Regions from separate parts of the Aeribacillus sp. FSL W8-0870 genome, predicted to be linked through region 1. Evidence: riboswitches for the same ligand, from Rfam matches in the RefSeq annotation. Region 1 holds a riboswitch; each other region holds the start of a gene.
What was found. Region 1 has a riboswitch for cobalamin ahead of NSU02_RS15460 (ribonucleoside-diphosphate reductase subunit alpha). Riboswitches for the same ligand answer to the same signal wherever they lie in the genome.

Region 1 (4,261 bases):
ATGGGAAAAGCAAGGGTCAATGGGCCATCGAGATGCTTTCTTCTTTGGATGTGCACGGTTCTGTTTATGTGCTGATGGATTCTTGGTACCCATCGAAAACACTCGTGGAAGCCTGCCTGAAAAAAGGATTCCACGTCATTGCGATGCTCAAGACGAATCGGGTTCTTTATCCAAAAGGCATCGCCATCCAAGCCAAACAGTTTGCCCGCTATATCGAACCGAACGACACCCATCTCGTCACGGTGGGAGAAGAGCGTTATCGCGTGTATCGCTACGAGGGAGCGCTGAAAGGTCTCGATGATGCCGTTGTGTTGTTGGCTTGGAAAGCCGATCAGCCGATGACACCTGAACATCTTCACTGCGTCTTGAGCACCGACCGGGAGCTAAGCGATGAAGAGATCTTGCGCTACTATGCCCAGCGTTGGTCGATCGAATGCTTTTTTCGACAAGCGAAAGACCAGCTGAAGCTCGATGGGTACCGCGTTCGTCAACGTCGGGCGGTGAAACGGTATTGGATCTTGGTGCAACTCGCTTATGTGTACAGTATGGTCGAATCCAACAGCGATTTCTCTACCGGGCTTGACTTCCTTCGAAAGAAGAAAGGACATAGCCTCGTGGAGTTTATTTACGATGCAGCGAAACAAGATATTCCCATTGATGTCGTTAAAAAACAGCTTCATGTGGCATAAGGGGTACTCCGTTTGTCTCTTTTTACATGGTAATTATTGTAATGAAAATTGCTCAACTACAGTAATTTAAACTCTGCTTTATGTATATTTCTCTTCTCAACACAAATAATATTTTCTGTAAAAAAATCAAAGGAGGAACAATCATATGGCTCTCATTCCTTACGATCCTTTTTCTGAGATCAACCAATTTAGACGAAACATGAATCGCGTTTTTTCTGAAAGCTTCCCGCATTTTTTTGAAAACTTTGAGACTATGAATACCCCCCGGCTTGATATTCATGAAACTGCTAATGAAGTAATTGTTACGTGTGATTTGCCCGGCCTTGAAAAAAAGGAAGACGTTGACATTCATCTTGATCGCAACGTTCTTACGATCAGCGGCACAATTCAAAGAAGCAAAGAAGTAAAGGAAGAAGAAATGCATAGACGCGAACGGTTTGTAGGGCGGTTTCACCGCGCTGTTGCATTGCCGGCAAATGTAAAAGAAGAAGAAGTGAGCGCGACATATAAAAATGGCGTTTTGGAAATCCGTATTCCAAAACAAACCGAAAACAACAAAAAGAAAATTGATATTCAGTTTCATTAATTGTTTCGTGAGGTTGCAAAATTTCAATCAGCCTCACTTTTTTATTGCAATTTTCGCCAAGTACGATTATGATGAATATATAACATCAAAAATCTATATATTGTGTAATCAAAAACAATTAAATACTATATATTGAAAACCTAACGACAAAGGTGCTGTTTTCAGCTTAAAAGGGAATCCGGTGAGAATCCGGAACTGTCCCCGCAACTGTGAGTGCTACGAAATGAATAATCCACTGTACGTTTCGTATGGGAAGGATTCAAAGTAGGATGAAGCACGAGTCAGGAGACCTGCCTTTGTCCGAACGTTTCTAATTCTTCGGGGGTTGGGAAGATGAAACGATGGTTTGAATGGAGTAGTTTCGCCTTGTAAACTGCCTCCCTTTTAATCATCGTTTGATCCGCTCAGCTTCCTGAGCGGTTTTTTATTTTGATAAGGAGGATGTTTGATGAATATTACGAAAGCATTAAATCTATACGAGGTTTTTCAAAATCATTTTAACAGGAGCGATTGGGAGCTTTATCTAAGACAGCTTGAAAAAAAGTTTCCATCCCTTTCCTTTCATGAATACAGCGAGAGAGTGTCGACAACCCTACAATACCAGCAGATTGATGATCTTGAAAAATTTACAAACCTGCTGATTATTGAAGCTTTAGCAAACATTTCGGAAAGTGAGCCGGATTGGACTTTTTTAGCTGCACACGTATTTCTTGAAAAAATTTACTATGAAGCGAGCCAAAACAGAAATTACAACCAACCGGGCTACGGCGATTTTTATTTGTTAATCGAAACATTAACCGATCTTGGAATCTACAGCCCTCTTTTGCTAGAGCATTATTCAAAAGAGGAAATTATGGAGCTGGGAAATGCCATTGATCCTGAGAAGGACAAGCTGTTTACATACATCGGATTAAGGACCCTTTACGACCGGTATTTAGCTAAAGATTTTCATAAACGAACATTTGAGCTTCCACAGGAACGTTTTATGATCATCGCTATGACGTTAATGATCAACGAGCATCCGTCCAAACGTTTGCATCTTGTAAAGGAAGCGTATTGGGCATTGAGCCATTTATATATGACGGTTGCAACACCTACATTGGCTAATGCAGGAAAATCAGTCGGTCAGCTTTCAAGCTGCTTTATTGATACGGTAGACGACAGCCTTCAAGGCATTTATGATTCGAACACTGATATTGCCAATGTTTCTAAAAGCGGCGGAGGCATTGGAGTTTATTTAGGGAAAATCAGAAGCCGCGGAAGCGATATCCGGGGGTTCAAAGGAGTTTCATCAGGTGTCATTCCTTGGATGAAGCAATTAAATAATACGGCAGTGAGCGTCGACCAGCTCGGCCAAAGAAAAGGAGCAATTGCCGTTTATTTGGATGTTTGGCATAAAGATATTTTCGCCTTCCTAGATGCAAAATTAAATAACGGAGACGAACGGCTGCGCACCCATGATTTATTTACAGGTGTATGCATTCCTGACCTATTTATGGAGCAAGTTGAAAAGCGCGGGGACTGGTATTTGTTCGATCCCCACGAAGTTCGCAAAGTCATGGGATTCAGTCTGGAAGATTATTATGATGAAGAAAAAGGTAACGGCAGCTTTCGGGAAAAATATTTTGAGTGCGTGAATCATCCTTCCTTATCTAAAGAAAAAGTGCCTGCGATTGAAATAATGAAACGGATTATGATCAGCCAGCTTGAAACGGGAACGCCTTTTATGTTTTATCGGGATGAAGTGAATCGAAAAAACGCAAACAAGCATGCCGGCATGATTTATTGCAGCAATTTATGCACAGAGATTGCGCAAAATCAAAGTGCTACTACTGTTGAAGAACAATATGTTGAAGATGGAAAAATTGTCATTGTGAAAAAGCCCGGCGATTTCGTCGTCTGCAACCTTTCTTCCATCAACTTGGCACGGGCTGTTCCAGACAACGTTCTGGAACGTTTAATCCCTATTCAAGTGCGGATGCTGGACAACGTTATCGATTTAAATAACATTCCGGTATTACAGGCAAAGCTTACAAATGAAAAATACCGTGCAATCGGTCTTGGAACGTTTGGCATGCATCATTTATTTGCACTAAAGGAAATTACATGGGAAAGCGACGAGGCAGTCCAATTTGTCGACCAACTATATGAAAAAATTGCGTATTTAACCATTCAGTCGAGTATGGAGCTCGCAAAAGAAAAAGGCGCATACCCTCTCTTTAAAGGCTCGGAGTGGGATACAGGGCGATATTTTGAAATCCGCGGTTATACGTCAAAAAAATGGCAGGAATTAAAGGAAAAAGTGCAGACTTTTGGGATTCGCAACAGCTATTTAATGGCGGTCGCACCGAACGCATCGACCTCCATTATAGCCGGAAGCACAGCAAGCATCGATCCAATTTTCCAAAAAGTTTATTCAGAGGAAAAGAAAGACTACAAAATTCCAGTTACCGTTCCCGACTTAAATGCGAAAACGACTTGGTATTATAAATCCGCTTATTTGATCGACCAAACATGGAGCATCAAACAAAATGCAGTGCGCCAGAAACATATTGACCAGTCCATTTCCTTCAACTTTTACGTCCTAAACACGATTAAAGCGAAAGAATTGCTGGAGCTTCATTTGACAGCTTGGAAATCCGGATTAAAAACAACGTATTATGTCCGTTCGACATCAAGCGACATTTATGAATGTGAATCATGTGCAAGTTAAGGAGGAAGTAATATGGAGCAAACATTAACAAAACGAGTTATTATGGATCCTGATGCACCAAACCGTTCAACAGCAATAGTGAACGGAAAATGTTCCAACGTGCTCAATTGGGATGATGTCGCCTACCCGTGGGCATATCCAAAATATAAACGGATGCTCGCAAACTTTTGGACACCTTTTGAAATTAATATGGCTCAAGATGTGAAGCAATTTCCTGAGCTTTCAGAAAGAGAACAGGACGCATTTTTAAAAATTATCGGCCTCTTAGCTTTA
Region 2 (4,261 bases), 1.7 Mb from region 1:
GAAGGTTGGAACGGTAAATCGATAAAATCATTTCTCCGTAACGATCTCCAGGAACCGCCCACTTTCCATTTAATTCTTTCCAAGTGGTAGCTGATCCGCGCTTCACATAATGAAATCTTGGATCTACAAGCGGCTCATCACCTGGAAGAGGCTTTGTTGTCGCATAAGCAAACAAGTGCTGCAAATGAGCGAGAACTCCTTCTCTTGGTGTGGAGAAGCTTGCTCCTCGGACATTCGGGCCTGTCGCTCCAATTCCGGCAAAATTGTTTTGGCTGCGGTCGACAACCCCGGTGAAGCGAAAATAGTTCGTCTCATGAATGGCTTGTGCGTAAGCGATATCACCGCGTATTCCGTATAGTTTGCTTAATTGGATATATAAATCGCCCAGTTGAGGTGCATCTGGATTCGTATTTTTTACGAACTGATCCAACAATGTTCCTGATAAAAGCGGTTCTCCTAAAATAGAAATGTCTTCTGTAGCGGATGCTTGCGGCTCTGATGTAGACAGCAAGCTGGCTAGTTGATTTTGCCTTGGCGGATTTGCTCGCTGCTCTTCGGGAGTTAAAATAAAAGCATCTTTATAGCCCAGCTGCACAAGTTTTGCCAGTTGCTCCTTCGCATTTTCCAAATGTTGAAAAGCCCCTGCTTGAACACGGTAAAAACTTGTGCCGTTAACATTAGCAGGTGAAATAAAACTGTCCACGTTTTTTCCCTTCAGTTCCTTTACGCGTTGTTCTGCATTTTTACGCTCTTTGAAGGAACCGGCAATCACTTTGTAAAGCGTGTTGTTTGAAGCAGGAGCCGACGGTTTTGTCGACGGCTTTTTTGTTGTGCTTGTCTTTCTCTTTAAATTAAGGGCTTTTCCTATCCCTTCCGCCACACTGGCGGCAAAATCACTTATAAAAGCAGAAGAGGTTAACAATTTGATATCGTTAGGATTATCGATAAATAATGTTTCCAATAGAACCGCGGGCATTTTCGTTTCTCTCAACACAAAAAAATTGGCGCTTTTTTTTCCGCGGTCTTGTACGTTATATTTTGGCCCGATTACGCTCATAATATGATTATGAATGATGGAACGGTATTGAATCGTTTTATTGGATGCACCGCGGTTGTAAATATAGCTTTCAAATCCTGTTCCGCCCCCTGAATTGACATGGATGGAGCAGAAAAAATCGACATTTAGTCTGTTTGCCAAACTCGTTCTTTCTTCTAAACTGACAGTGCGATCGTTCGTTCGTGTCATCACGACATCTACTTGAAAGTTTTCTAGCAAATGGTCTCTGGCTATTAAGGCAATAGTCAGCGTAAAGTCTTCTTCTTCATAGCTTCTAAATGTTGCACCAGGATCACTTCCACCGTGGCCTGGGTCTAAAAGAACGACTGTCACTTATGGATCCTCCTTCGTTCCTAAAATCAATTACCCATCCATTAAAATTTTATTCATTTTTACGGTAATCGGTTCAAATCAACACGGTTGAATTGAAAACCTTATAAAAAGTCCAATATAAAACTTGACATAGCATTTTCACATTTTTTCTACCAGAACGGATTTGAATGATGTATAATTACATTCGTCGACAATTTCATTCAAAAGCAAACAGGTGCGGACACTTTTGTCCGCTTAAAAGGGAAGTTTGGTGAAAATCCAACGCGGTCCCGCCACTGTGAATGGGAGCAACCTGAAAATGCCACTGTGTCTACGGGAAGGTTCAGGGAGCGATGACCATGAGCCAGGAGACCTGCCTGTTTGAGCACACCTAAAACCCTACGCGGATAGGGAGGTGTTTGAAAACAATACATATGTACGTTTTCAGACATCTTCTTATCGAATTCAAGAAGATGTTTTTTATTGGAGGAGGAAAATGATGAAAAAATTATCTGCACTATTTTTAGCCTTATTACTTCTATTTGGAATTGCGGCTGGATGCGGCCAACAAAATACATCAGAGCCGTCTGAAAACAAAAGCAATCAAAAGACGGAAGAGACGGCTTCACAATTTCCGGTGAAGGTCAAGGACGGTTTAGGAAATGAGGTGACGGTAAGCGAAAAACCGGAGCGGATTGTTTCGCTAATTCCAAGCAATACTGAAATTGCCTATGCTTTAGGGTTGGGTGAACAAATTGTCGGTGTAAGTGATAATGACAACTATCCGGAAGATGTTCAAAACAAAGAAAAGGTTGGCGGGATGGAATTTAATGTTGAAAAAATTATTTCTTTAAAACCGGATCTTGTTTTAGCGCATGCTTCCAGCGCCCATAACTCGCAGGAAGGGCTGAAGCAGCTGAAAGATGCGGGAATAAATGTTTTTGTAGTCGAAGATGCCCAATCATTTGATAAAGTGTATGACTCCATCCAAACAATCGGCAAAATTACAGGGACAAGTGACAAAGCCGAAGATATTGTGGCTGAGATGAAAACGAAACTGGCGGATATTCAAGAAAAAGGAAAAACGATTCCGGATGATCAAAAAGTGTCTGTTTTTGTCGAAGTGAATCCCGCACCACAAATCTATACGACGGGAAAAGGAACGTTTATGGATGAAATGCTAACGATCATTGGAGCAAAAAATGCAGCGGGCGATCAAGAAGGCTGGCCGCAAATGACGGAAGAAGCCGTTGTAAAACTGAACCCAGACGTCATTGTGACGACATACGGCTATTACGTCGATAAAGCTGTTGACCAGGTGTTGGCACGCAAAGGATGGGAAAATGTATCAGCGGTGAAAAATAAACGGGTTTACGATGTGCATTCCGACTTGGTGAGCCGCCCAGGCCCAAGATTGGTTGAAGGAGTAGAAGAACTTGCGAAAGCAATTTATCCGGATGTCTACAAAAAATAAACATGTGGTCGCCTATACGGCGACCGCTTGTTTTCTTATTTTTTCCGTCTTTTTAGGAATTTCTATCGGAACGTTTCACATCACGTTTAAGGATATTTTCCAAATAATTTTCAATCAACTGTTCTATACCGGTTTGGCGCCGGACATTGATGAAAGCATGAAAAGCATTGTGCTTGATATTCGACTTCCTCGTGTCGTTTTAGCCGGACTTGTCGGAGCCTCGCTTGCAATGGCGGGGGCTTGTTATCAAGGGCTTTTGCAAAACCCTTTGGCAGATCCTTATACGCTCGGTGTTTCATCAGGTTCTTCTTTAGGTGCTGTACTTGTTCTTTTTTTCGGCATTCAAATTCCTTTTTTCGGCTCATTCACTTTGCCGGTTGTCAGCATTTTTACGGGTTTTTTAACGATTTTGGCTGTGATTTTGTTCGCCAATTTCATTGAAAAAACGATGAGGATTGAAACGATTGTGCTGACCGGAATTATTTTAAGTTCCTTTTTAAGTGCTTTCATTTCATTAATGATTGCCCTGACAGGCGAAGAATTGCGACAAATTGTCAACTGGTTGTTAGGAAGCGTTGCGATGCGCGGCTGGGGATACGTATTGATGCTTTTGCCGTTTTTTTTAATCGGGTCCATTTTGATTTTTGTAAACGGAACAGAATTAAACGCTCTGTCCTTTGGCGAAGAAAAGGCGAAGCAGCTTGGGGTCCATGTAAAAAGGAGAAAGCTGTTTATTTTAGCATCATCCTCTTGTTTAGCCGGTGCGGCCGTTGCCATCAGCGGAACGATTGGGTTTGTCGGTCTTGTCATCCCGCATGTAAACAGGCTGCTTTGGGGAAGTGATTATCGCCATCTTCTCCCTCTGTCCGCCATTTTTGGCGCCGCTTTTTTAATTTTGGCGGATCTCGTTTCAAGAACGATCGTGTCGCCGACAGAACTTCCGATCGGTGTGATCACGGCTTTAATCGGCGCTCCCAGCTTTGCCTTTATTTTAATGAAACAAAGAATGGAAAGAAGAGGGTAACATGCTGCAAGTCAAGAACATTTCGGGAGGCTATCAAGAGCGAAAGATTATCGAAAACCTTTCCTTCTCAGTAAAAAAAGGGGAAATATTTGGCATTTTGGGGCCAAACGGGAGTGGAAAGACGACACTATTAAAAATGATCAGCGGGATTCTTCCGGTTAAAAGCGGCACGATCGAGCTTGCCGGCAAACCTCTTTCTGCTTATTCTCCGAAAAAATTGGCGCAAAACATCGCTTCATTGCCGCAAATCCCAACGCAAATGTTTGATTATACCGTTTGGGAGACAGTGGCGCTCGGCCGTTATCCTTTTCAAACGGGTTTCTTCAAGCGGTTGACGGGAGAAGATGAACAAATCATCCAAAAGACCATGGAGCAGACGAATATTTCCCACTTA
Region 3 (4,261 bases), 770 kb from region 1:
GATCAAAGGCAACGTCGCCATAAATGATCGGCGGTCTGACGCAGCGCGAACCGTAAGATTGCACCCAGCCGTTTTTGGTAACAGCAATTCCTTTTAGTTTTTCTCCGAAATATTCCACCATGTCCGTTCGTTCAAATTCCCCGTGGACCAATACATCAAGTTCAAGCTGTTCCTGAATATCAATCCATTTTTTGATTTCATCTTTGATAATAGACTCATATTGCTCGTTTGTGTATTCGCCTTTCCGCCATTTTAAACGGGTTTGGCGGATTTCTTTCGTTTGCGGAAAGCTGCCGATCGTTGTTGTCGGTAGAATTGGCAAGTTCCATCTATTTTTATGCAGCTTGCGCCGAACAGAAAAGTCCACACGGTTCGTCGGGTAGGATTCAATCTTGGCGGCTGCCTCTTGCACGTTTCGGTTTGTCCGAAAATCAGAATTCATAAATTGCGTGTAATAACGGTCATCGTATCGTAAATCGCTTATACTTAATTCACCTTTTGCATATTGTGTCAGCTGATGGACTTCACTTAATTTTTCGTCTGCAAAGGAGAGAGCATTTTTTAAAATTTCCGGCAATTCGTGTTCATTTTTTACGGTAACCGGCACATGGAGCAAGCTGCAGGAAGGTTGAATGATCAATCGATCAACATCAACATGCTGAGCGAGAAAATCAATTTTGCTTGCTTTTTCTTCTAATGATGCCCTCCATATGTTGCGGCCGCTGATTAAACCGGCAGCCAATATTTTGTCTTTTGGAAACCCGAATTTTTGGATGTTTGCACTGTTGGCTCCCCCATCATGTACAAAATCAAGACCGATAGCAGCAACAGGCAATGAAACGATATGTTGATAGTGAGAAAGACTTTCAAAATAAGTTTGCAACAGTATGTTCAAAGATGGATTCGCTTCGTGAAAAGCTTCATACACTTCTTTAAACAACGGAATCAATGACTCATCAATTTCCTGAACGAGAACAGGCTCATCGATTTGCACCCACTTTGCGCCTGCTTGATGCAACTCTGTCAACAATTGAATATAAACTGGGATGAAAGCAGATAAATGCTTATAAAAATCTCGTTTTTCATATTTTTTCGCCAGCATTAAAAAAGTAATCGGCCCTAAAACAACAGGTTTTGTCTCAATATTTAGTTCGTCTTTTGCTTCATTGTAAAGCTTGAGCAGACGGTTTTCCAAAAAAGCAGGCGGCTTATTTTCCAGTTCCGGAACGATATAATGATAATTTGTATCAAACCATTTTGTCATTTCTAAAGCCTCGGCTTCTTCGGATCCCCTTGCCATTGCGAAATATGTTTTGATGGAACGGGGATCCATATGCTGGAACCTCGAAGGAATATATCCAAACATGAAAGCAGTATCGAGAACGTGGTCATAAAACGAAAAATCTCCTACGGGAATCAGCTCAATTCCGCTTTCATGCTGTTTCTTTAAGTTGGAAAGACGGATCTTTTTCAACGTTTCCAGTAAGCTGCTTTCAGAAATGTCTCCATTCCAAAATAATTCCAAAGCTTTTTTCCATTCCCGGCGTTCGCCAATTCGCGGATAGCCAAGATTTGAACTAATGGCTGCCATTACGAAAACCTCCCATTTGATTTTTGCTCAACACAATAAAAAAGCCCTCTTTACGCTAATAAAAGAGGGACTGGATATCCTAGCTCGTGTTGAGGCACCCAAATGGTTTCAACATGAACATGGCTTCTCACTCCTCCCTATGACGCGTAGGTCGTAGTGCATACAACAGGCAGGTCTCCTGACTTAGGTTCAACGCTTTTGATCTCCTTCCCATTTCTCTGGCAGAAACAGTGGCTGATGATCAAAAGCTCCCCATCACAGTGGCGCGACCGTGTTGGAATTTCACCAAACTTCCCTTTTAAGCGCATATTGCGGCTGCAATATGACGCACCTGTTGCTGGTACACATATGAAACTATAATTATCAGAATAGAGGATTTTTTTTTATTTTTCAACACCACATTTGCAATTAAAAAGAAAAATTTTTTAGGAAAGTAGATGGCTTGCGATTTCTTCCGCTTTACATGACAAAAACCCGCCAGAACATAAAGGTTTTCTGCGGGTCTTTACAGCGGTTGGGATTTTTCCGGAAAACAGTTATTTCGAGAGAAGGTTTCTTTTCACGCCTTTCTTTTTAGGATACATTTTAAATAATTGAGATTTACTGGAATAAAAATCTTGGTTTGCCGCTTTGATAAAAGAACCGGCTAAAAGGACAAAAATAAACAACAAAGGGAAACCGCCAATAATGCTAACAGTCTGCAATGTGGACAATCCGCCGAGGTACATTAAAATAAGCGGCAAAACGGAAAGAGCAAAAGCCCAAAATAAACGGTTCCATCGCAAAGGTTCATCGGCAACTTCTTTTTGGACAACAGATGCTAAAATATAAGAGCTTGAATCAAACGTTGTTGCTAAAAAGATCACGGCAAGCACAGTAAATACGGCAATCACAATGTTGCTTAACGGCAATTGTTTCAATATTCCGATAATGGCTGCTGATCCGCCATGTTCATCTAATGTAGCTGTTACATGGTATTGGCCTGTCAGTTCTAAAAATAATCCAAAGTTTCCTAAAATCCCAAAAAAGAGAATGCAGCCGAGCGTTCCATATACTACTGTTCCGAGCGTCATTTCGCGGACAGTGCGTCCTTTTGAAATTTTAGCGACGAACAAGCCGACAAATGGAGCGTACACGAGCCACCAAGCCCAATAAAATACCGTCCATGATTCCGGAAAGCCTGTTCGTTCAAACGGTCCTAAACTGTTAAAAGGTTCAGTCCATAAAGACATCCGCATGTAATGATCAAGCATGATGCCGATGCTGTTGACGGCCGTTTCCGCCAGAAAGACGGTCGGGCCGGCAAGGAAGACAAACACCAACAATAATACGGCAAGCCATAGGTTGATGTCGCTCAAAATTTTAATGCCTTTCCGCAAACCGGAGTAAGCGCTTGCTGCGAAGATCAATGTACAAATAAGCAAAACCACTGTTTGGAGTGTCATCGAAGGTTCGATGCCGGAAAGTTCATGAATTCCTTCTGTAATGAGCGGCGTCCCTAAAGCGAGTGTCGTTCCAGCTCCGCCCAGCAAACCAAACATAAACAAGACATCAATGATTTTGCCTATTGGTCCATCTGCTTTTTTGCCAATGAGAGGCCGGCACGCTTCGCTTACTTTTAACACCGGTTTTTTCTTTACATAATAGAAATAGCTGATTGGCAGGGCAGGGAGGCAATAGATGGCCCATGCCGTCGGTCCCCAATGAAAAATTCCATATGCGGCCGCCCATTCAACGGCTTCTTTTGATCTAGGTTCGATGCCAAATGGAGGTCCCGTATAGTAGTAAGCCCATTCAATCGTTCCCCAATAAAGAACACTTGATCCAATTCCAGCGCAAAAAAGCATAGCTGCCCAAGATAATGTCGGAAACTCAGCCTTTTCTAAAGGATCCCCCAGTTTGATTTTTCCGTATCGGCTAAAAGAAACATAAAGAATAAAAATCAATACTGCTGCACCCATGATTAAATACAATATTCCAAATTTTTGTGTTAAAAAGCTGCTGGCAGCTAATACAATGGCTTCGCCTTGTTCAGGGAATACTGCTAATGGAGCGGCTACAATTAACAGCAAAAGCAGCGCCCCGATAAAGGTCGGCCAATCCATAATGTTTCGATTCTTCATCAAATCCCCCTTTAAAAAAGATTACATTTTATTATATCTTTAAACAAAATTGATAGAAAGTTTAATTTTTCAGATTAATTTGTCGTAATAAGCTTTTTTATTCAATTTATTTTATTTTTTATAAGAAATCCTTATAAATGCTCTCGATTACGGCCAAATCCTTACGTTTCACATTTTGCTTGGCCGAAAAACAAAATCGATGAAATGGGCGTCTAAAAAAGTTAAACTTTGAGAAAAGAATATAAAAGAAAGGATGATGATGATGAATAAAGTGATCGAAACCATTTTAAACCATCGATCCGTTCGAAAATTTGAAGATCGGCCGCTTACGGATGAACAAATACGCTTAATTGTGGAATGTGCCCAATCGGCCTCGACTTCAAGTTACATACAAGCTTACTCAATCATTGGGGTGAAAAATCCGGAAACGAAAAAAAAACTTGCGGAACTGGCGGGGAACCAAGACTATGTGGAAAAAAGCGGCCATTTATTTGTTTTTTGCGCAGATCTGCACCGGCACGAACTAATAGGCGAAATGGAAGATAAA

Region 2: it holds a riboswitch for cobalamin, as region 1 does, so the genes downstream of both, NSU02_RS07030 (ABC transporter substrate-binding protein) here and NSU02_RS15460 (ribonucleoside-diphosphate reductase subunit alpha) in region 1, are expected to answer to the same signal.
Region 3: it holds a riboswitch for cobalamin, as region 1 does, so the genes downstream of both, metE (5-methyltetrahydropteroyltriglutamate--homocysteine S-methyltransferase) here and NSU02_RS15460 (ribonucleoside-diphosphate reductase subunit alpha) in region 1, are expected to answer to the same signal.

What each region holds. Positions count from the first base shown of each region.
Region 1 covers NZ_CP150165.1:3,185,552-3,189,812, forward strand. The annotation lists gene NSU02_RS15450 (IS701 family transposase) at 1-689, shown strand, start outside; gene NSU02_RS15455 (Hsp20/alpha crystallin family protein) at 835-1,275, shown strand; cobalamin riboswitch at 1,409-1,588, shown strand; gene NSU02_RS15460 (ribonucleoside-diphosphate reductase subunit alpha) at 1,724-3,988, shown strand; gene NSU02_RS15465 (ribonucleotide-diphosphate reductase subunit beta) at 4,001-4,261, shown strand, end outside.
Region 2 covers NZ_CP150165.1:1,456,577-1,460,837, forward strand. The annotation lists gene NSU02_RS07025 (N-acetylmuramoyl-L-alanine amidase) at 1-1,390, opposite strand, end outside; cobalamin riboswitch at 1,586-1,765, shown strand; gene NSU02_RS07030 (ABC transporter substrate-binding protein) at 1,869-2,843, shown strand; gene NSU02_RS07035 (iron ABC transporter permease) at 2,806-3,867, shown strand; gene NSU02_RS07040 (adenosylcobinamide amidohydrolase) at 3,869-4,261, shown strand, end outside.
Region 3 covers NZ_CP150165.1:3,953,953-3,958,213, reverse strand. The annotation lists gene metE (5-methyltetrahydropteroyltriglutamate--homocysteine S-methyltransferase) at 1-1,591, opposite strand, end outside; cobalamin riboswitch at 1,742-1,941, opposite strand; gene NSU02_RS19055 (BCCT family transporter) at 2,128-3,714, opposite strand; gene nfsA (oxygen-insensitive NADPH nitroreductase) at 3,977-4,261, shown strand, end outside.